Regions from separate parts of the Streptomyces sp. NPDC001348 genome, predicted to be linked through region 3. Evidence: riboswitches for the same ligand, from Rfam matches in the RefSeq annotation. Region 3 holds a riboswitch; each other region holds the start of a gene.
What was found. Region 3 has a riboswitch for S-adenosylmethionine ahead of ACWC21_RS33640 (putative leader peptide). Riboswitches for the same ligand answer to the same signal wherever they lie in the genome.
Positions count from the first base shown of each region.

Region 1: linked by a shared signal. The riboswitch ahead of ACWC21_RS04875 (aminotransferase class V-fold PLP-dependent enzyme) and the one ahead of ACWC21_RS33640 (putative leader peptide) in region 3 are both predicted to bind S-adenosylmethionine.
Region 2: linked by a shared signal. The riboswitch ahead of thrC (threonine synthase) and the one ahead of ACWC21_RS33640 (putative leader peptide) in region 3 are both predicted to bind S-adenosylmethionine.

Region 1 covers NZ_JBSFIK010000003.1:286,664-293,674, forward strand. Annotated here, with positions in the region: gene ACWC21_RS04860 (hypothetical protein) at 1-179, opposite strand, end outside; gene ACWC21_RS04865 (rhomboid family intramembrane serine protease) at 342-1,052, shown strand; gene ACWC21_RS04870 (Lrp/AsnC family transcriptional regulator) at 1,049-1,330, shown strand; gene ACWC21_RS04875 (aminotransferase class V-fold PLP-dependent enzyme) at 1,394-2,770, opposite strand; SAM riboswitch class IV at 2,933-3,049, opposite strand; gene ACWC21_RS04880 (hypothetical protein) at 3,115-3,285, opposite strand; gene ACWC21_RS04885 (PRC-barrel domain-containing protein) at 3,313-3,669, opposite strand; gene trpD (anthranilate phosphoribosyltransferase) at 3,786-4,850, opposite strand; gene qcrB (cytochrome bc1 complex cytochrome b subunit) at 4,972-6,609, opposite strand; gene qcrA (cytochrome bc1 complex Rieske iron-sulfur subunit) at 6,606-7,011, opposite strand, start outside.
Region 2 covers NZ_JBSFIK010000008.1:220,786-227,796, forward strand. Annotated here, with positions in the region: gene groL (chaperonin GroEL) at 1-1,024, opposite strand, end outside; gene ACWC21_RS11675 (cold-shock protein) at 1,344-1,550, opposite strand; gene ACWC21_RS11680 (ubiquitin-like small modifier protein 1) at 1,993-2,268, opposite strand; gene thrC (threonine synthase) at 2,310-3,596, opposite strand; SAM riboswitch class I at 3,615-3,788, opposite strand; gene ACWC21_RS11690 (glucosyl-3-phosphoglycerate synthase) at 3,919-4,863, shown strand; gene ACWC21_RS11695 (alpha,alpha-trehalose-phosphate synthase (UDP-forming)) at 4,992-6,428, shown strand; gene otsB (trehalose-phosphatase) at 6,511-7,011, opposite strand, start outside.
Region 3 covers NZ_JBSFIK010000044.1:9,001-16,011, forward strand. Annotated here, with positions in the region: gene ppdK (pyruvate, phosphate dikinase) at 1-1,311, shown strand, start outside; partial or broken gene ACWC21_RS33610 (sodium-independent anion transporter) at 1,333-1,503, shown strand; gene ACWC21_RS33615 (oleate hydratase) at 1,547-2,095, shown strand; gene ACWC21_RS33620 (hypothetical protein) at 2,285-2,911, shown strand; gene ACWC21_RS33625 (hypothetical protein) at 3,176-3,712, shown strand; gene ACWC21_RS33630 (Acg family FMN-binding oxidoreductase) at 3,786-4,766, shown strand; gene ACWC21_RS33635 (hypothetical protein) at 4,855-5,028, opposite strand; gene ACWC21_RS33640 (putative leader peptide) at 5,376-5,492, opposite strand; SAM riboswitch class IV at 5,527-5,639, opposite strand; gene ACWC21_RS33645 (DUF1684 domain-containing protein) at 5,691-6,515, opposite strand; gene ACWC21_RS33650 (LLM class F420-dependent oxidoreductase) at 6,577-7,011, opposite strand, start outside.

The DNA.
Region 1 (7,011 bases), on a different contig from region 3:
CAGCGCACCGACTCGATGGTCTCACTGACCACCTCCCGCTCCTCGACCTTGGGCTCACCGGCGAGGTCGAGGTGGACGTACTCGACGACCTTCGACGAGCGGGTCACGTCGAAACGGGTGAGGTTGCCGCAGAGGGTGCAGCGCCACCGGGTCTCGGCGGTCGGCAGGGGAACCGGCATCGTGACTGTTCGCTTCCTTCTAGTGTCCGTGGTCCGTGACACATCGTCTCCGCGACGCGTGTGGCTCGTAACCCTACGGCCTGGCGGCGACTCGCCGCCCGTCCGTCCACGGCGGCGAGGCGGTCCGTGCGCTTGCGTCCCGTTACGTCATGCTCTGTAGCCATGGTCAGCAAGTCGACGCCGATGACGTACGCCCTGATCGTCCTGTGCTGTCTGCTGTTCCTGCTCGGGCCGGCGGGCGGGCTGAATCCGGTCTACGGCTCCGGCGACGCCCTGCTCGCCGCCCAGCGGGCCTACTTCCGGCACTGGGGGGTGATCCCCGCCGAGCTGTTCGACGGCCCGGCCCGGACGGCCCTCACCCCGGCCACGGCGCTGTTCGTGCACGGCAGCTGGGTGCACCTGCTGGGCAACATGCTCTTCCTCTACGTCTTCGGGGCGATGACCGAGGAACGCATGGGCCGCGTCCAGTTCATCCTGTTCTACGTCGGCTGCGGCTATCTGGCGCTGCTCGGCTACGCCGCCGCCAACGCCGCCTCCGAACAGTCCCTGGTCGGGGCCTCGGGGGCGATCTCGGCGGTCCTCGGCGCGTTCCTCTACCTGTTCCCCGGCGCCCGCGTCACCAGTCTCCTCCCGTTCCTGTTCTTCCTCCCGCTGCGCTTCCCCGCCTGGATCGTCCTGCCCTTCTGGGCGGCCCTGCAGTGGCTGGCGGCGGGCCGTGCCCCGCAGGGCCCGGGTGTGGCGTACCTGGCCCACCTGGTGGGCTTCGGGCTGGGCTTCGTCCTCGCGTGGGTGCTGTTCGGGCGGGCCACCAGGGGCTGCCCTAGAGTTGAGGCCGCCCCAGCCCCGGCCCCCGAGGGAGAGAACCAGCCGTGATCACCGCGATCGTGCTCATCAAGACCAGCGTGGACCGGATCCCCGAGATCGCGGAGCAGATCGCCGCGCTGGACAGTGTCAGCGAGGTCTTCTCGGTCACCGGCACCTACGACCTGATCGCCATGGTCAGGGTGAGCCGGCACGAGGACCTGGCGGATGTCATCCCCGGCCGGATCAGCAAGATCCCCGGCGTGGAGGCCACCGACACGCACGTGGCGTTCCGCACCTACTCCCAGCACGACCTGGAGGCGGCGTTCGCGATCGGGCTGGACAGCTAGGACGGGCCGACGAGGGCCTCGTTTCGGCCGGAGGCCGCGTGGAGCCGGTTGCCGAGCCGGGGGTCAGACGGCCGGAACGCAGCGGCCGTCCTCGGTCCGGTAGCGCCACTTGGCACCGTCCCGCACCAGTTCCTTCACCGCGGACACGAACCGCTCCACGTGCTCGTCCGGTGTGCCCGCGCCGAAGCTGACCCGGACGGCGTTGAGGGACTTCTCGCCGGGCGCCGCCTCGGGGGCGCCGCACTCGCCCTGCGTCTGCGGGTCGCTGCCCAGCAGGGTGCGGACCAGGGGGTGGGCGCAGAACAGGCCGTCGCGGACGCCGATGCCGTACTCCGCGGAGAGCGCGGCGGCGAAGTGGGAGCTGTTCCAGCCCTCGACGACGAAGGAGATGACGCCGACGCGCGGGGCGTCGTCGCCGAAGAGGGACAGCACCCGGACCTCGGGGACCTCCGCCAGGCCCGCGCGGACCTCGGCGATCAGGTGCTGCTCGCGGGCGACCAGGCTCTCGAAGCCCGCCTCGGTGAGCGCCTTGCAGGCCGAGGCGATGGAGTAGGCGCCGATGACGTTCGGGGAGCCGGCCTCGTGGCGGGCGGCGCTGTCGTGCCACTCCACCTCCACTCCCCCGTCGTCGCGCCGGGTGACCTTGCGGCTGGCGCCGCCGCCCGCGAGGTACGGCTCGGCCGCGCGCAGCCAGTCGGCACGGCCGGCCAGCACACCGGAGCCGAACGGGGCGTACAGCTTGTGCCCGGAGAACGCGACCCAGTCGACGTCCAGCTCCCTGAGGCTCACCGGGTGGTGCGGGGCCAGCTGGGCGGCGTCCAGGACGATCCGGGCGCCGTGCGCGTGGGCGGCGGCGGCCAGTTCGCGGACCGGCCAGAGCTCACCGGTGACGTTGGAGGCGCCGGTCACGCACACCAGGGCCGGGCCGTGGCCCCCTCCGGTCGGTACAGGGCGGCCGGCGAGGGCCCGCTCGAGGGTCTCCACGGCCTGCCGCGGGGTGCGGGGGGCGTCGAGGTAGGTGACCCGGGCGTCCTGCCAGGGCAGCAGGGAGGCGTGGTGCTCGGTCTCGAAGACGAAGACCTGGCAGCCCGCGGGGAGCGCGCGGGCGAGGAGGTTCAGGGAGTCCGTGGTCGACCGGGTGAAGACGACCTGGTCGTCCGCCCGGCAGTCGAGGAACTCGGCGACCGTGGCGCGGGCGTTCTCGAAGAGGTCGGTGGACAGCTGCGAGAGGTAGCCGGCGCCCCGGTGCACGCTGCCGTAGTAGGGGGCGTACGCGGCCACGTCGTCCCAGACCCGCTGGAGCGCGGGGGCGCTGGCCGCGTAGTCGAGCGCGGCGTAGGCGACCTCCCCACCGGTGACGAGCGGGACGGTGACGTCCCGGCCGAGAACGGGCAGCGGGGCACAGAGGGACTGGTCGGCGGCAACGGTGCGGACGGACATGGGTGTACTCCTGTGAAGGCAGGCGGAACTCACCGCACGAGCGGACGGCGCTCAAGCACGGATGAGGTGAAAAGGGGGATGCGGAGGCGGGGCTCGACGCCCTAGCGCATTCGCTTGCTCACAGAAGGCTCCCTCGACGACCAGGACCCCTGGCTTGCGAGGGGTCCGCGCTTGCCGCGGACCTCGCTGCCCACGGCCTGGTCTTCACCCGGGGCACCCCGCCACGGACGGAGGGTTGCCGGACAGTCGGCCGGGGCCGAATGACTGTCACTCATGACCTGGTCACAGAAGTTACGTGGCTGATCACCGGCCCGCAACTCATGTCCGGATGGCGGACGGGAGTCTCACCGCACGACGTGGTGCCCGTGGTGCCGGGACCAGCGCACGCCGAACAGCACCAGGTCGGCCACCAGGATCACCGCACCGATGACCAGGAGGTAGAACAGCCCCTGTGCCGCCACGCCGATGAGCCCCAGGATGACGGCCACGAGGATCAGGAACAGGAAGAGCGCCATGGGTGACCGCCTCCTCCGACGGGCCGGTCAGCCGCGCGCCAGCCGGCGCCCGCGTTGGACATCGGCCTCGTAGGGCCTGTCGTAGTGTTCGTAGATCTCGTGCTCCCGCTCGACCGGCAGGACGTCGTCCATGCCGATGGACGGTGCCTTCTTCACCTGCCCCCTGGAGTGGGCCACCTTCACGTACCCGGGACCGAGGGTCGCCTCGTCGAGGGGGACGAAGACGAGCCGGTGCCGGGTCGGCAGTCCGGTGCGGACGGTGACCATGGCAGGAGTGTCGGTGGTGGTGTCCACGTAGACCGCTTCCAGGGCACCGATCTTGCGGCCCCTGGGATCGATCACGTCACGGTTGCGCCACTCGCGGATATCGGCTGAGTGGATCATGCCTCGCTCCTTGCGGCCCGTGTCCCCGGGCACCCCACGCCGAGACGGAGCAGCCGCGGGGCCACGTTTTCACAGTTTCACTCTACTCCCGCGGCTGCTCCCCGTCGGGGCAGTCCCTACGCGTTGCTCGCCGCCACCCAGCGGTCGAGGGTCCGCCTGGCCGCCCCGGAGTCGATCGACTCGGCCGCCTTGCGCATCCCGGCACGCAACTGCTCGGCCAGCGGTTCTCCCGTCGGGTCCAGGGCCACCAGCGCCGCCGCCGAGTTCAGCAGGACGGCGTCGCGGACGGGCCCGGTCTCGCCGTCGAGCAGACGCAGCGCCACCTCGGCGTTGTACGACGGGTCGCCGCCGCGCAGCGCCTCCACCGGCACCAGTTGGATGCCGACGTCCCGCGGGTCGAAGGTCTCCTCGGTGACCTTGCCGTCCCTGACCACCCAGACGTGGGAGGTGGAGGTCGTGGTCAGCTCGTCGAGGCCGTCGTCACCGCGGAAGACGAGGGAGGAGTTGCCGCGTCCGGCCAGGACGCCCGCGATCATCGGCGCCAGGCGGGGGTCCGCGACGCCGACCGCCTGCGCCTTCACCTTCGCCGGGTTGGTCAGCGGCCCGAGGGCGTTGAAGACCGTCCGGATGCCCAACTGGCCGCGTGTGGCGGCCACATGGCGCAGTGCCGGGTGGAACTTCACCGCGAAGCAGAAGGTGATGCCCGCCTCCTCCGCGACCTCGGCCACCCGCTGTGGCGTCAGGTCCAGGTTGACGCCCAGCTTCTCCAGGACGTCCGAGGAGCCCGACGCCGACGAGGCGGCCCGGTTGCCGTGCTTGACGACCTTCGCGCCGGTGCCGGCCACCACGAGCGCCGCCATCGTGGAGATGTTCACCGTCTTCGCGCCGTCGCCACCCGTGCCGACGATGTCGACCGTGCGGCCGGTCACCTCGATCACGTTGGCGTGCTCGTACATCGCCCGGACCACACCGGTGATCTCCTCGACGGTCTCGCCCTTGGCGCGCAGCGCCACCACGAAGCCGGCGATCTGCGCGTCGGTGGCCTCGCCGCGCATGATCTGGTCCATCGCCCAGGCCGTCGCGTCCGCGCTCTGGTCACGGCCGTACAGCAGGGCGTTCAGCACCTCGGGCCAGGAACGGCCCGCCGCGGTGTCGCCTCCAGCGGGGGTCACAGCGCTCATGAGCCGCTCCTGATGGTCGTAGCAGGGTGTGGCCCCACCCTATCCAGCCGTCGGGCATGGCGAAGGGCCCCGTCCGAACACCGGACGGGGCCCTTCGCGCGTGGCGTGGCGTGCGCAGCGATCAGTGGTGGCCGTGGCCGCTCGTGATCTCCTTGTACTCCTCGACGGTCGGCTTCGGGATCTGGTTGTCCTCGCCGTAGTAGGCGTTGCTGAGCTTGGCGCGCAGCTTCTCCGAACCCTTCACCTTCCGCTCGACACCGTTCTCGTCGACCGTCGGGCCGATCTCGGCCGGCACGTACTGGTTGTGGGCCGTGAGGGTGTGCAGCTGCTCCTGGCTGAGCGGCTCGTGGACCTCGATGAACTCACCGTGCGGCAGGCGCTTGATGATGCCGGTCTCCCGGCCGTGCAGCACCTTGTCGCGGTCGCGGCGCTGCAGACCGAGGCAGATCCGCTTGGTGACGATGAACGCGACGACCGGTCCGACGAAGAAGCCGATCCGGACGAACCAGGTGACGGCGTTGATCGACAGGTGGAAGTGCGTGGCCCACAGGTCGTTGCCGCCACCGACCAGACCGATCATGTACACCGTGACCCAGGCGACACCGAAGCCGGTGCGCGTAGGGGCGTTGCGCGGGCGGTCCAGGATGTGGTGCTCGCTCTTGTCGCCGGTGACCCAGGACTCGATGAACGGGTAGACCGCGATCGCCGCCAGCACCACACCGAAGAGGACCAGCGGGATGAACACGCCCAGGACGAGCGTGTGCCCCCAGAAGTTGATCTCCCAGCCCGGCATGTAGCGGACGAGACCCTCGGCGAAGCCCATGTACCAGTCGGGCTGGGCGCCGGTGGACACCTGGTCCGGGCGGTACGGGCCCATGGCCCAGATCGGGTTGATCTGGGCGACCGCCGCGATGGCCGCGATGATGCCGAAGACCAGGAAGAAGAAGCCTCCGGCCTTGGCCATGTAGACCGGCAGCAGCGGCATGCCGACGACGTTGTTGTTCGTCTTGCCGGGGCCCGCGAACTGCGTGTGCTTGTGGTAGAAGACCAGGATCAGGTGGCCCACGACCAGGCCGAGCATGATGCCCGGCAGCAGCAGGATGTGGATCGAGTAGAACCGGGCCACGAAGTCGTGGCCGGGGAACTCGCCGCCGAACAGGAAGAACGAGATGTACGTGCCGACGATCGGCATGGACAGGATCGCGCCCTCGGTGAAGCGCACACCCGTGCCGGACAGCAGGTCGTCCGGGAGCGAGTAACCGGTGAAGCCGGTGAACATGCCCAGGACGAACAGCAGGAAGCCGAACAGCCAGTTGATCTCACGCGGCTTGCGGAACGCGCCGGTGAAGAACACGCGCATCATGTGCACGAACATGCCGGCGAGGAAGATCAGCGCGGCCCAGTGGTGGATCTGCCGGATGAGCAGACCACCGCGCACGTCGAAGGAGATGTGCAGGGTCGAGCTGAACGCCTCGCTCATCAGCTGTCCCTGCAGCGGGACGTAACTGCCGTGGTACTCCACCTCGTTCATCGACGGGTGGAAGAACAGCGTCAGGTACACACCCGTGAGGATGATGATGATGAAGCTGTAGAGGCAGACCTCACCCAACATGAACGACCAGTGGTCGGGGAAGATCTTGCGCATGTTGGCCTTGGCCAGGGAGTAGATCCCGAGCCGGCCGTCGGCCCAGTCGGCGACGCGCTCGCCGGCCGGCGCCTTCCCGCGGGGGCGGGGCTGGTCGTTGGCTGCAGTACTCATCCGCGCTCCCAGAATGCAGGACCGACGGGCTCCTCGAAGTCGCCGAGCGCCTGGAGGTAACCGTCTCCGTTCACGCCGATGCGGAGCTGGGGCAGGGCGTGACCGGCGGGGCCGAAGATCACTCGGGCACCGTCGGAGAGGTCGAAGGTGGACTGGTGGCACGGGCACAGCACGTGGTGCGTCTGCTGCTCGTACAGGGAGATCGGGCAACCGACGTGGGTGCAGATCTTCGAGTACGCCACGATGCCCTCGTGCGACCACTCGAGCTCGCGCTTGTCCTTGATGTTGTCCGGCTGGAGCCGGATGATCATCAGGGCCGACTTGGCGATCTCGTTCTGGAAATCCTCCTGTGCCTCCTCCAGGCCGTCGGGCTTGGCGAAGGTGAGCGAGCCGACCTGCACG
Region 2 (7,011 bases), on a different contig from region 3:
CGTTGACCTGGTCGGAGGAGCCGGCACCGTCGACGATGGTGGTCTCGTCCTTGGTGATGACCACCTTGCGGGCCTTGCCCAGCAGGTCGAGGGTGGCGTTCTCCAGCTTGAGACCGACCTCCTCGGAGATGACCTCGCCGCCCGTGAGGATGGCGATGTCGCCGAGCATGGCCTTGCGGCGGTCGCCGAAGCCCGGGGCCTTGACGGCGACGGACTTGAAGGTGCCGCGGATCTTGTTGACGACCAGGGTCGACAGGGCCTCGCCCTCGACGTCCTCGGCGATGATCAGCAGCGGCTTGCCCGACTGCATGACCTTCTCCAGGAGCGGGAGCAGGTCCTTGACCGCGGAGATCTTGGAGTTGGCGATCAGGATGTACGGGTCGTCGAGGACGGCCTCCATACGCTCCATGTCGGTGGCGAAGTACGCCGAGATGTAGCCCTTGTCGAAGCGCATACCCTCGGTGAGCTCCAGCTCCAGACCGAAGGTCTGGGACTCCTCGACGGTGATGACGCCTTCCTTGCCGACCTTGTCCATGGCCTCGGCGATGAGCTCGCCGATCTGGGTGTCGGCGGCGGAGATGGAGGCCGTGGAGGCGATCTGCTCCTTGGTCTCGACGTCCTTCGCCTGCTCCAGCAGGGCGGCGGAGACGGCCTCGACGGCCTTCTCGATACCGCGCTTCAGGGCCATCGGGTTGGCACCGGCGGCCACGTTGCGCAGGCCCTCGCGGACCAGCGCCTGGGCCAGGACGGTCGCCGTGGTCGTACCGTCACCGGCGACGTCGTCCGTCTTCTTGGCGACTTCCTTGACCAGCTCGGCGCCGATCTTCTCGTACGGGTCCTCGAGCTCGATCTCCTTGGCGATGGAGACGCCGTCGTTGGTGATCGTGGGCGCGCCCCACTTCTTCTCGAGGACGACGTTGCGGCCCTTGGGGCCGAGCGTCACCTTCACGGCGTCCGCGAGCTGGTTCATGCCGCGCTCGAGGCCGCGCCGCGCCTCCTCGTCGAACGCGATGATCTTGGCCATGTGAAGTGGTCCCTCCAGGACTGGGGGTGATTCCTTCGGACCGCGCCCGCGCCCGCGACGGACGGCTCGCGGACCCCGTGGTTCCTTGCCCCACGTGGTCTGCGGGCCTCACCGACCCGGTCCTTCGCTGTCACTCTCACCTTCAGAGTGCTAACGCCAATGATTAGCACTCGCCCATGCCGAGTGCAAGCGGCTCGAGCGGATACCCAGGTGAACAGCGGGCTCCACGGGCGTCCGGACAGGCCGAAGGGCCCGTACCCCGGGGGGTACGGGCCCTTCGAAGATGCACAGAAGAACGTCGTCGCAGTCGGCGCGTGCTTCAGCTGGTCGCGAGCCGGACCATGTCCGCCTGCGGCCCCTTCTGTCCCTGCGAGATCTCGAAATCGACCCGCTGACCCTCTTCCAGGGTGCGGTAACCGTCCATCTGGATCGCACTGTAGTGGACGAAAACATCCGCACCACCGTCGACCGCGATGAAGCCGTACCCCTTCTCCGCGTTGAACCACTTGACGGTGCCCTGAGCCATGCCTAACTCCCCTATTACTGGCCCTTGCACAGATCCACACTTCGCGGATCCGGGTCAGACCTCACCCCCCATGGACTGGGGGCGTGCGCCGGAACGCGTCGACCGCGGCTGAATGTATCTGTCCAACTGCCGTCTGCAACAGGTCAATCGGACGAGAAATCTGGACGTCGCCGGTCGGGAATCTGCCAAAAATTCGGCTGAATTCAGGGCAATTCGGACCCGGCAAAGGGCACATAAGGCGCAAAAGACTCGCACACTTTGGCTACTTCTTGTCGGGTGTGCGGCACGAATCCAGGGCCCCCGACCCGCGTTCCGGGAGCGCGTTCCCCAACTGTACCGCGCTCAACCGCACTGAATTGCCCCCTCCGTTTCTCGTACGGCGGGGGCAATTCGATGAACCCTCGGTAATCGCTGTTACCGAAGGTAATGTTCGGTCATTCGGTCAGCCGCCGGCGACGGCCGGAATGATGGAGACGCCCGCGCCGTCCGGAGTCGCGGTCTCCAGCCCCTGCTCGAAGCGCACGTCGTCGTCGTTGACGTACACGTTGACGAAGCGGCGCAGCTTGCCCTGGTCGTCCAGGACCCGGGCGGCGATCCCGGTGTGGTTCTTCTCCAGGTCGGAGATGACCTCGCCGAGGGTCGCGCCCTCGGCCTGGACCTCCGCCCGGCCGCCCGTGTAGGTGCGCAGGATGGTGGGGATGCGAACGGTGACGCTCATACGGGTGTGACCTCCGGTCGGGTAAGCAGGGCCAGCGCGTACTACGCGAGGCCGGCCTCTCGGAACGAGTCCAGGTTGGGACGGATCGTGGCGGTCAGGCCGGTGCCCGCCACCGCGTCCAGCGTCTTCAGCCCGTCGCCCGTGTTGAGGACGACGGTCGTCTTGGCCGGGTCGAGGACGCCGCTCTCGACCAGCTTGCGCGTGACACCCACCGTCACGCCGCCCGCCGTCTCCGCGAAGATCCCCTCCGTGCGGGCCAGCAGCTTGATGGCGTCCACCACCTGCTCGTCCGTCACGTCCTCCACCGCCCCGCCGGTGCGGCGCGCGATGTCCAGGACGTACGGCCCGTCCGCCGGGTTGCCGATGGCGAGGGACTTGGCGATGGTGTTCGGCTTCTGCGGGCGCACCACGTCGTGGCCCGCCTTGAACGCGGTCGACACCGGCGAGCAGCCCTCGGCCTGGGCGCCGAAGATCTTGTACGGCCGGTCCTCGACGAGACCGAGCTTCACCAGCTCCTGCAGCCCCTTGTCGATCTTGGTGAGCTGGGAGCCGGAGGCGATCGGGACCACGATCTGGTCCGGGAGCCGCCAGCCGAGCTGCTCGCAGATCTCGTACGCCAGGGTCTTGGACCCCTCGGCGTAGTAGGGCCGCAGATTGACGTTGACGAAGCCCCAGCCCTCGCCGGCCGGGTCGCCGATCAGCTCGGAGCAGAAGCGGTTCACGTCGTCGTAGTTGCCCTCGATGCCGACGAGCTCACCGCCGTAGACCGCGGCCATGACGACCTTGCCCTGCTCCAGGTCGTGCGGGATGAACACGCAGGAGCGGAAGCCGGCCCGGGCCGCCGCGGCACCCACCGCGCCGGCCAGGTTGCCGGTGGAGGAGCAGGACAGGGTGGTGAAACCGAAGGCGCGCGCCGCCTCCAGCGCCTGCGCGACCACGCGGTCCTTGAAGGAGTGCGTCGGGTTGCCCGAGTCGTCCTTCACATACAGCTTCGACGCCTCGATGCCGAGCTCACGGGCGAGGTTGTCGGCCTGCACGAGCTTGGTCCAGCCGGGGTTGATGTTCGGCTTGGTCGCCACGTCCGCCGGGACGGGCAGCAGGGGTGCGTAGCGCCAGATGTTCGCGGGTCCCGCCTCGATCCGCTTGCGGAGCTCCTCGGTGTCGTAGGCCGAGAAGTCGTACGCGATCTCGAGCGGGCCGAAACACTCCTCGCAGGCGAAGACCGGTCCGAGCGGCACCCGGTGGCCGCACTCGCGGCAGCTCAGAGCGGCGGCGGGGCCGAGGTCTACGGTGGAGTCGGTGGTGCTTTCAGCAGTCTGCACAGCCATGTGAGGCGAGGCCCTTTCTCCTCATCTTCCTCACGACGCATCTCGCCGTGAGACGGATTTGGCACCTTCCCTAGCCGGGAGCCTCGCGGAACGATCAGGACTGATTCAACTGATCCAACTGATCTACGAGAACCGACTGGAGGGTTGCCGGGGCTTCATCGGGCCGTGTCCCTCTGCCCCTCTGGATGAGCGGTATGCGGTTGTGAACGGCGGTGACCCCGGACATGCGATGGTCATCGGCGTTGTTCAAGACTGTAACCGAAGGCCGGGACAGTTGAGATAGTCGTCCGAAGCGCGAGACAACAGTGAGGAGCCGCACACCGTGCTGGAAGAAGTCGAGCGCTGGCTGAGCACCCGCTCCTGGTCCGTGACCGATCGCCCGCTCCACCAGATCCTGGCCGCCAAGCAGCGCACGGGCCAGTCGGTCAGTGTCGTGCTGCCGGCACTCAACGAGGAGGAGACGGTCGGCGACATCGTCGCGATCGTCCGCCACGACCTCATGCAGCAGGTCCCGCTCGTCGACGAGATCGTGGTCGTCGACTCGGGGTCCACCGACCGCACCTCCGAGGTGGCCGCCGCGGCGGGCGCCCGGGTCGTCCACCGCGACGACGTCCTGCCGCGGATACCGGCCGTGCCCGGCAAGGGCGAGGTGCTGTGGCGTTCGCTCCTCGTCACCCACGGGGACATCGTCTGCTTCATCGACGCCGACCTGAAGGACTTCTCCTCCGACTTCGTCTCGGGGATCGTCGGCCCGCTGCTGACCGACCCGGAAGTGGACCTGGTGAAGGGCATGTACGACCGTCCGCTCGCGGGCGCGTCGGGCCAGGGCGGCCGGGTCACCGAGCTGATGGCCCGCCCGCTGCTCAACATGCACTGGCCGCAGCTGGCCGGATTCGTGCAGCCGCTCGGCGGTGAGTACGCGGCCCGCCGCTCGCTCCTGGAGCAGCTGCCCTTCCCCGTCGGATACGGGGTGGAGCTGGGCATGCTGGTCGACGCGCTGCACCTGGTGGGCCTGAACGCCCTGGCCCAGGTGGACGTGGGGGTGCGCAAGCACCGCCACCAGGACGGGCAGGCACTCGGCCGGATGGCCGCCGCCATCTACCGCACCGCCCAGCTGCGCCTGGCCCGCGGCCACCTCGTACGGCCCTCGCTCACCCAGTTCGAGCGGGGCGAGGAGGGCTTCGAGCCGCGCACCTACTCCGTGGACACGGAGGAACGGCCGCCGATGGCGGAGATCGCGGAGTACGCCGCGCGCCGCGTGGCCTGACCCCGGCCGTACCCCGGCCGTACCCCGGCCGGATCCCGTCGACATCCCGCCGACATCCCGCCGGTGTCACTCCGCCAGCGAGGGAACCGTACGTTTGAGCGTTTCCGGGCCGGGCTAGGTTGAGACTCATGGCTTCCACGCACGGTGCTGAGGTGCTGGTCGCGTCCAATCGCGGCCCGGTTTCGTACGAAGTCCGCGAGGACGGTTCGCTGCACGCCAAGCGGGGTGGCGGCGGACTGGTGTCCGGGCTGTCGGCCATCGGGCCGGACGCGAACGCGCTCTGGGTGTGCGCCGCGCTGAGCGACGCCGACCGGGAGGCGGTGCGCCGCTCCCACGGCGGCCGGCGGCTGTCCGAGGACGCGACCGGCGGACAGCAGGTCCGGATGATCGACATCGACGCGGCCGTGTTCTCCGACGCGTACAACGGCATCGCCAACTCGGTGCTGTGGTTCGTCCACCACATGCTGTACCAGACCCCGCTGGAACCCGTCCTCGACGCGGAGTTCCGGCGACAGTGGGCGTCCTACGAGGCCTACAACCGGGCGTTCGCCGAAGCGCTCGCCGAGGAGGCGGCGCAGGGAGCGGTGGTGGTCGTCCAGGACTACCACCTGGCCCTGGCTCCCCGGATGCTCCGGGAACTCCGCCCCGACCTGCGCATCGGCCACTTCTCGCACACCCCGTGGGCGCCGCCGGACTACTTCCGGCTGCTCCCCGACGACATCGCGGCCGAGCTGCTCGGCGGAATCCTGGGCGCGGACCGGGCGGGCTTCCTCACCCAGCGCTGGGCGGACGCGTTCACCGCCTGCTGCGAGACGGTCCTCGGCCCCGGCTCCGTCTCCGGCACCCGGATCGGGGTGCACGGCCTGGGCGCGGACGCGGACTTCCTGCGGCAGCGCGCGCACCGGCCGGACGTGGACGAGCGGATGACGGCGCTGCGGGCGGAGATCGGTACGGCGCCCGACGGCAGGGCACGCAGGACGATCGTCCGGGTCGACCGCACGGAGCTGTCGAAGAACATCGTGCGCGGGCTGCTCGCCTACCGGCAGCTTCTCGACGACCGCCCGGAATGGCGCGAGCGGGTGGTGCACGTGGCGTTCGCCTACCCCTCGCGGCAGGACCTCGCGGTGTACCGCGACTACACCGCCGAGGTGCAACGGGTCGCGGAGGAGATCAACTCCGCGTACGGCACGCCGGACTGGACCCCGGTCGTCCTCCACGTCAAGGACGACTTCGCCCGCTCCCTGGCCGCGTACCGGCTGGCCGACGTCGCCCTGGTCAACCCCATCCGGGACGGCATGAACCTGGTCGCCAAGGAGGTCCCGGTCGTCTCCGACGAGGGCTGCGCGCTGGTGCTGTCCCGGGAGGCCGGAGCCTACGAGGAGCTGGGCGAGGACGCGGTGACGGTGAACCCGTACGACATCACGGGCACGGCGCACGCCCTCCACCAGGCGCTCACCATGTCCGAGGGCGAGCGCGCGGAGCGCACCAAGCGCCTCACGGCGGCGGCCACGGCGTTGCCCCCGGCCCAGTGGTTCCTGGACCAGCTGCACGCGCTGGAAAACTGACGCGGGGGGGCGGACGCCGGTGTCCGCCCCCCGTTCGCCCGCTCACCCGCTCACCCGCTCACCCGCTCACCCGCTCACCCGCTCAGCCAAGCGCCGCCGCGAGCCCCCGCAACAGCGACACGACGCCCTCGGGGCCGTCCACCACCAGGTCCGCGCGTTCCGCGAGTTCCGTCACCTCCGTGCTGCCGCTGCAGACCAGGAGGCCGGGTACGCCGTCGGAGCGGAGTTTTTCGACGGCGGCGAAGGCGGGGAGGTCACCGAGGTCGTCGCCCGCGTAGAGGACGGCCTCGGCGCCGGTCTCGCGGACGTACTCCAGCAGGGCGACGCCCTTGTCCATGCCGGGCGGGCGGAGTTCGAGGACCATGCGGCCCGGCTCGACGATCAGGCCGTTGCGGGCGGCGAGGTCGGTGAGGGGTTCGCGCAGGGCCTCGAAGGCGGCCTGCGGGTCCTCGGCGCGGCGGGTGTGCACGGCCACGGCCCGGCCCTTCTCCTCGATCCAGGTGCCGTGCCAGGCGCCGATGCGGTCGAGGAAGCCGGGCAGTTCGGCGCGGACGGCGGTGACGCCGGGGTGCGGGGCGGGGGC
Region 3 (7,011 bases):
GCACGCGGCATGGGCAAGGTCTGCGTGTGCGGGGCCGAGTCGCTGACCGTCGACCCGGTCGCCCGCCGGCTCACCACGGACACCGGAGTCGTCGTCCGCGAGGGCGACACTGTGTCCGTCGACGGAACGGCGGGCACGGTGCACCTGGGCGCGCTGCCGCTCACCGCCTCCGACGTCGGTCGCGCGCTGGAGACGGGTGAGAGCACCGGCCCGCTGACCGAGGCGGTCCTGGCAGCCCTCGCGCGCGCGGACTCCGTCCGCCGTCTGGGGGTGCGGGCGAACGCCGACACGCCCGAGGACGCGGTACGCGCTCGCAGGCTCGGAGCCCAGGGCATCGGCCTGTGCCGCACAGAGCACATGTTCCTCGGCGACCGCAGGAGGCTGGTCGAGGCGATGATCCTGGCCCGGGACGACACGGCCCGCGAGGAGGCCCTCGCGGCGCTGTTGCCGCTGCAGCGCGAGGACTTCATCGGCATCCTCGAAGCCATGGACGGGCTGCCGGTGACCGTTCGGCTCATCGACCCGCCGCTGCACGAGTTCCTGCCCGACCGCACGGCGCTGGCCGTCCGACTGGCGAGCGCCGCCCACCCGGACGTCCACGACCGCGAACTGCTCGATGCCGTCGAGCGCCTGCATGAGCAGAACCCGATGCTGGGTCTGCGCGGCGTCCGGCTCGGACTGGCCGTTCCCGGCCTTATGGCCATGCAGGTCCGCGCGATCGCCGAGGCCGTCGCCCAACGGCTGTGCGAGGGCGGCCGACCGTGCGCCGAGATCATGATCCCACTCGTCGGAACGGTCGAGGAACTGCGGCTGGCCCGGACGGAGACCGAGCGTGTGCTCGCCGAGGTCGGGGCCGAGACGGGGGAGTCCCTGGACCTCCCGATCGGCACGATGATCGAACTGCCCCGCGCCGCCCTCACCGCAGCGCGCATTGCCGAAGCCGCCGACTTCTTCTCCTTCGGTACCAATGACCTCACCCAGACGACCTGGGGGCTGTCCCGCGACGACGCCGAGGCGTCGTTCTTCCCGCTGTACCTGGAGAAGGGGATCTTCGCCGTGTCGCCGTTCGAGACGATCGACCAGGAGGGCGTCGGCAGGCTCGTGGAACTCGCGGTCGAGGCCGCTCACGCGGTCACCCCCCGGCTGGAGACAGGGGTGTGCGGCGAACACGGCGGTGACCCGGCGTCCATCCATTTCTTCCACCGGATCGGCCTGGACTACGTGTCCTGCTCGCCGTTCCGTATCCCGGCCGCTCGGCTGGAGGCGGGACGAGCAGTCCTCAGGGAAACCGAGGACAGCGACAGCAGGTGACGGATCACGCTCACGCCTGGCGTCGCTGGTGGGGGCGGCCTGCGGCTCACCGCGCTCACCCGTGCCGCCGTCCTCGCCGGCATCGTCTTCGCCGCGGCACCGCTGGTGTCCAAGATCCCGCTCGCCGCACTCGCCGGTGTCCCGCTCGCCACGGCGATCCGCATGGTGGAGGTCGGCTCGCTGCGGGCGATGTTCCCGACACCACTGCCTGGACGCCAGCGGTCGCGGTCAGTGACTGTCCGGCAACCTCCCCGGCACCGGCGCGCTGATGACGTTCAAGGACTCCAACTGGCTGATGTCCATCGTCGTCCCGCACGCCCCGCACTTCGAGGGACAGCCCGAGGACGTCTACACCCTGTGGGGCTACGGCCTCTTCGTCGACAACGAGGGTGACTTCATCGGCAGGCCGATGGCCGCGGCCACCGGCCGGGAGATCCTCACCGAACTGCTGGGCCACCTCGGCATGTCGGACATCGAGGAGCAGGTCGCGGCGACCACGACCGTGATCCCGGTGATGCTGCCGTACATCACCAGCCAGTTCGCCCCACGCACCGTCCACGACCGGCCACTGGTCATCCCGCGCGGCGCCGCGAACTTCGCCTTCCTCGGCCAGTTCACGGAGATCCCGGAGGACGTCGTCTTCACCGTCGAGTACTCCGTGCGCGGCGCGATGCACGCCGTCCACGGCCTGCTCGGCCTCGACGACCACGACATCCCCGGCATCTACCACGCCCTCGCCGACCCGAGGACGGCTATCGGCGTACTCAAGGCCGCCCTGGCCTGAGCTGTACCAGTCCGCGGCTACGAGGTCCCCAGCAGGCCGGAGCCCGCGCGTCCAAGGCCTCGGCCATGAGTGCTCGGTTCGCGGCGGGGGCCGGCCGCCCCAACCGCCGTCGGGCGGACTGGCTCTCGGCCTCGGGAGCCGTCCGCCCGGCCTGGTCTGTCGCCCGAGCGAGGAGGAAAGGGAGATCCGGTGAGCGACCCGCCCATGCCCCGCACCTGCGAGACGCCGTCCGCACCCATGGCACACGCGCCCGGCCGGCTGCTCGGCGGTGGGCTGCTGGTCCCGGCCGCGCTGCTGGTGACCACCACGCTGCTCGGACCGGTCGGATTCGCGGCGATCCGGTACCCGATCCCGGACGGCGGGGCGTTCATGAGCCGGCTCGTCGCGCTGGACATCTTCGCGGTCGCGGTCGTCGCTCCGCTCACCCTGTGCGCCGCCGTCCTCGTGTTGCGCCAACGCCCCCTCGGCGGCGTGCTGGCCCTCTCTCCGAGCGTGTATACGGCGTACATGGTTCCGCAGTACGTGCTCGGACCGGAGTACCTGCGCTACGACGGCGACAGCGAGGCGTTCTTCCCGCTGCAGCCGGCGCCGTTCGTGCTCGGCTGGACCACGGCGCTCCTGGCCTGGCAGCAGATTCCCACGGTCACCTGGGCGCCGCCCGGCCGACGGGAACGCATCACGGGCGGCGTGCTGATCCCGCTTCTGGCGATCACGACCTTCACGCGGTACGTGCCGGCCCTCCTCGACGCCGCCGGCGCCCGCCCGGACTGCCGTGGCCGTCGTCCTTCGCGGCCGGCTCCCGGTTCATGTCGCTGATGTTGGAGAGCTGCTGGTGGGTCCGCTTGACCGCCCTGAACACAGGGGTCGTGCTGCTGGCGCTCCCGCTGCCCGGCGTTGTCGGCACGGTGGGCCTGCTGCCGGCCGCGGCGTCCGCAGTGGCGTTCCTCGCTCCGACGACCCGAGTCCTGGTTCGAGGCCTCGGCCGCGCCGGAGAGGGCGGCTCGTCGCGGCGGCCGGTCCTGCTGGGCTCGGCGGCGGGTGTCGTACTGATCGTGCTGGCTGTCATGGTGGCCGACAGCGGTGGGCAGCACAGACGGCCCAGCCGTCGCCGCCGGGACGGGGAGCGGCGTCGCCACCGTTTCCCGTCCCGTCAATGTCACCCTGGCCAACCTGCGTATCCAGCCCGGCCGGATCGAGGTCACCAAGGGAACCGGGCTCAAGCCGAAGGCCACGAACAAGGACGCCCAGCGTCACGACCTGAAGGTCGGCGGCGGCCCCACCACCCCGCTCCTCTCTCGGGGGGAAAGCCGCACGCTCGACCTCGGGCAGGTCACCAGGAACCGCACCGCCTGGTGCACCCTGCCCGGACACCGCGCCGCCGGAATGACCCTCGACACCGTCGTGAAGACCGGCAGCGGGGAGACCACCGCTGGACACGACGGACAGATGTCCATGGCCGCCGGCAGCGGAGGCCTGGACCTCGCAGCCGCCTTCTCGCACGGCCGGAAGTCCCGCGACGCCTCACTGGCCCCGGTGGCCGGCGGAGCGGTGCACCGGATGCCCGGGCCGTCCGGTCCGCAGGGGGGGACGGACGGCCCTCGTCATGCGTCTGTGTGACGACCGAAGGTGGAGGACAGACGGGGAGCTCCGCACACCCTTGCGGCCCGTCGAAGGAGTTGAGGAGCCGCGCATGCAGACCCGGGAGATCGACGCCGGCGTGCTGGAGACGCTGATGGCCGCTGCCGTCGCGGCACCGTCGATCCACAACACGCAGCCGTGGCGCTTCGGGCTGCGGGCGGCCACCCGTTCCATCGAGGTGCGCGCCGACAACAGGCGAACACTGCCGCTGGCCGACCCCGACCGTCGGGCCCAGCATCTGTCCGTGGGCGCTGCTGTCTTCAACCTCCGGGTCGCCGTCGCGCACCTGGGCTGGGACCCCGTGGTCCGGCTGCTGCCTGATCCCGGGGAGCGGGACCTGCTGGCCACCGTACAGCTGACCACGCCTGCTGGGGAGTTGCCGGACTGCCGGTGGCTGTACCCGGCTGTCGAGCGGCGCCACACCAGCCGGATGCCCTTCACCGGTCGCCCGGTGCCCGAAGCGGTCGTGGCGGAGATGACAGCGGCCGCACAGGCCGAGGGCGCGCGACTGTGCGTGCCGGACTTCGCCGGCACCCGTCTGTTGCTCGGGCTGACCGCGGCGGCCGAAGCGCGCAACCAGGCCCGCCCGGCACGTACCGCTGAATCGCGCGCCTGGATCACCGCACCCGGTGCCAACGTGCCGTACGGCATCCCGCTCACCGCTCTCGGCCCACAGGACGCGGACGGGCGGATTCCGATGCGTGGTTTCACCGGCCGACTGCCCATACCGCACCCGCCTGACCAGCACTTCGAGCGCCACGCCCAGGTGGCCCTGCTGTGGACGGCCCACGACCGGCGAGAGGACTGGCTGCGGGCGGGGCAGGCCCTGGAGCACGTGCTGCTGACCGCGACCGCGCACGGGGTGCGCACCTCGATGCTGCACCAGGCGATGGAGTGGCCGGATCTGCGGGCGGCGGCCTGCCTGCCGCAGCGGCGCTGCTGCCCCCAGGGGCTGATCAGGTTCGGCTACGGACCGGACGGCGGCCGCACACCGCGTGCCTCCACCCAGACGGTGCAGCCGCATGGGGATTGAATGAGCCGGTGCGACTCCTGTGGAGGGGGGCGCTGGCTGCGGTGGACGGGAAGGGGCCGGGAGCACGACCGTAACGCGGGATGCTCGGTCAGTCCGTGCCGGGCGTGCCGGTGATCTCCCGGCCGGTAACCACCTCGGCCTCGATGCGCAGGAAGATCCAGTCTTGGGAAACCACCCAGGAGAGCGGTCCGGTCCAGGAGAGGGCGCTCGTGTTCGGCGGGATCGGTCTCCGCGGTGGCGCGGCCGGTCCGCGCACGGACACGCGGTCAGGGTGCCGCCGGATCTGGGCAGCCCGGTGCCGCTGCCTGCATCACCGCCGCCCGATCCGCAGGCGGTCAGCAGAACGCTGGTGGTCACAAGGGCGGTCAGTGCCGCCCACCGAGGGGTTCTGACGTGGGGAAGTGCAGTCACGGAGGGCTTCTCCTGCTCGTGTCGCCCGGCACGGTGGTTGCACAGGACATGTCCGTGCGTGGGCGTGCGGCCTCGGTCGGCGCGATGCCGACGCCGGGGGAGAGCTGTGCAGACAGGGAACGGGGAAGTGCGAGGATCAGGCGCAGACGGACGCGGCGAGGACCGGTGCCGGACCGCGACCAGCGCTGGGAAGGCCCGTCAGGCCTGACAGAGACAGCTGGTCGAGCGCTTGAGGTCGATGTGGCGCCGACGCGAGAGTCGGGAGAACACGGTGGTGCCGGCGAAAGAGGCGCTGAGTTCACCACCGTGCCGCATATCGGGCCTCCACCTGTCCCGCCCCGGTCACGGGGCCACGCGCTTGCGGGATTTTCGGTGATCCCGCCGGGCTCTCACCTGGAGCACCCCACCGCGTGGGAGGGTTGCCGGTCAACGAGCCAGGGCTTGATGCTGACACTCAATGCCGCTGTTGATCGTACGGAGAGATCTTGCCGTTGGTCAATGGCCGAGCCCGGCTCAGGAACCGCCGCGCTCGCGGGGGATCTTCTGGCCGGCCTCGATCGCCACCGGCAGCCGGTTCTCGGCCGGGGGCAGCGGGCAGGTGGCCAGGTCCGTGTAGGCGCACGGCAGATTTGCGGCGCGGTTGAAGTCCAGGACGACCGTGCCGTCGGCGGCGGGCGGCTCCAGGGCGAGGACCCGGTTGGCGGCGTAGGTGGTGACCCCGGAGGTCGCGTCGGTGAACAGCACCATCAGCCGGCCCGCACCATGGCCGGGGAAAGTGGTCAGCGACAGCGGGCGCCCGTCCAACTCGAACTCGACCCTGCCCGGAGCGTCGTACACGTGCTCAAGGCCCTCGACGGCGGCGCACACGGTGGTGGGTCGTGGCGTGTCGAAGGGGATGTAGCGGCCCGTCACGGCCCAGCGCGGGTCGGGGGCGTAGGCGGGTGTGCCGGTGAAGGCCGTGCGCAGCGGCGCGTCCGGGTGCCGGGGGCGCACGATGTCGTTGCCGCCACGCTTGGCGACCTCGACGACGGCGTCTCCCCAGACCGCGTCGACGCCGCCGCGTTCGGGAAGCACCCCGAAACGGTGTTCCCCGTGCACCGGCGTTCCGTCGACGAGTAGTTCCTCGCCGCCGTCGAGGTCCACGACGACCCCGTCGGGGCCGGTGCGCCACGTACCGGGCGCGTCCGGGAAGCGCTGGGGCCGGTCGTCGAGCCAGTGCAGGCCGGTGATCGCCAGGAACCCGTGCGGGGCGGAGAGCCGGGCCTCTTGGGCGCGGTACCACTCCAGCCAGTTCTCGGTGAAGGCACGGAAGTCGGTCGTGGTGGCCTCGGTGGTCATGGGTTCTCCTTCGTCACGGGGTGCAGGGGGCCCGGTCGGGCCGTCGGTCCGGCCGGCGTGTTCAGCGGGCCAGTTCACCGAGGAGTCGCCAGGTGCGTCGGCGGTCGGCTTCTCCCGCGATCTCGGTGCCCGAGAACACGACCTCGGTGGCGCCTGCGTCGCGGTAACGGTGCACCTCGGCCTCGACGGTCCTCTCGTCGCCGATCACGGCCAGGTCGGCGGCCCGTCGGACGCCGGACAGTCCGATGACCCGTGCGTAGGACGGGATCTGTTCGTAGAAGGCGAGGTTCTCCGTGGCCTTGGCCCGCACCGCCTCCACGTCGTCGGTGACCACGCCGGGCACCAGGGCCACGATCCGGGGCGCGGGGCGGCCGGCGGCCTCGGCCGCGGTGGTCAGGGCGGGCACGATGTGTTCCGCCAGGGTGCGCGGCCCCGCCAGGTAGGGCAGGATCCCGTCCGCCAGCTCTCCGCTGACCCGCAGCGCCTGCGGCCCCAT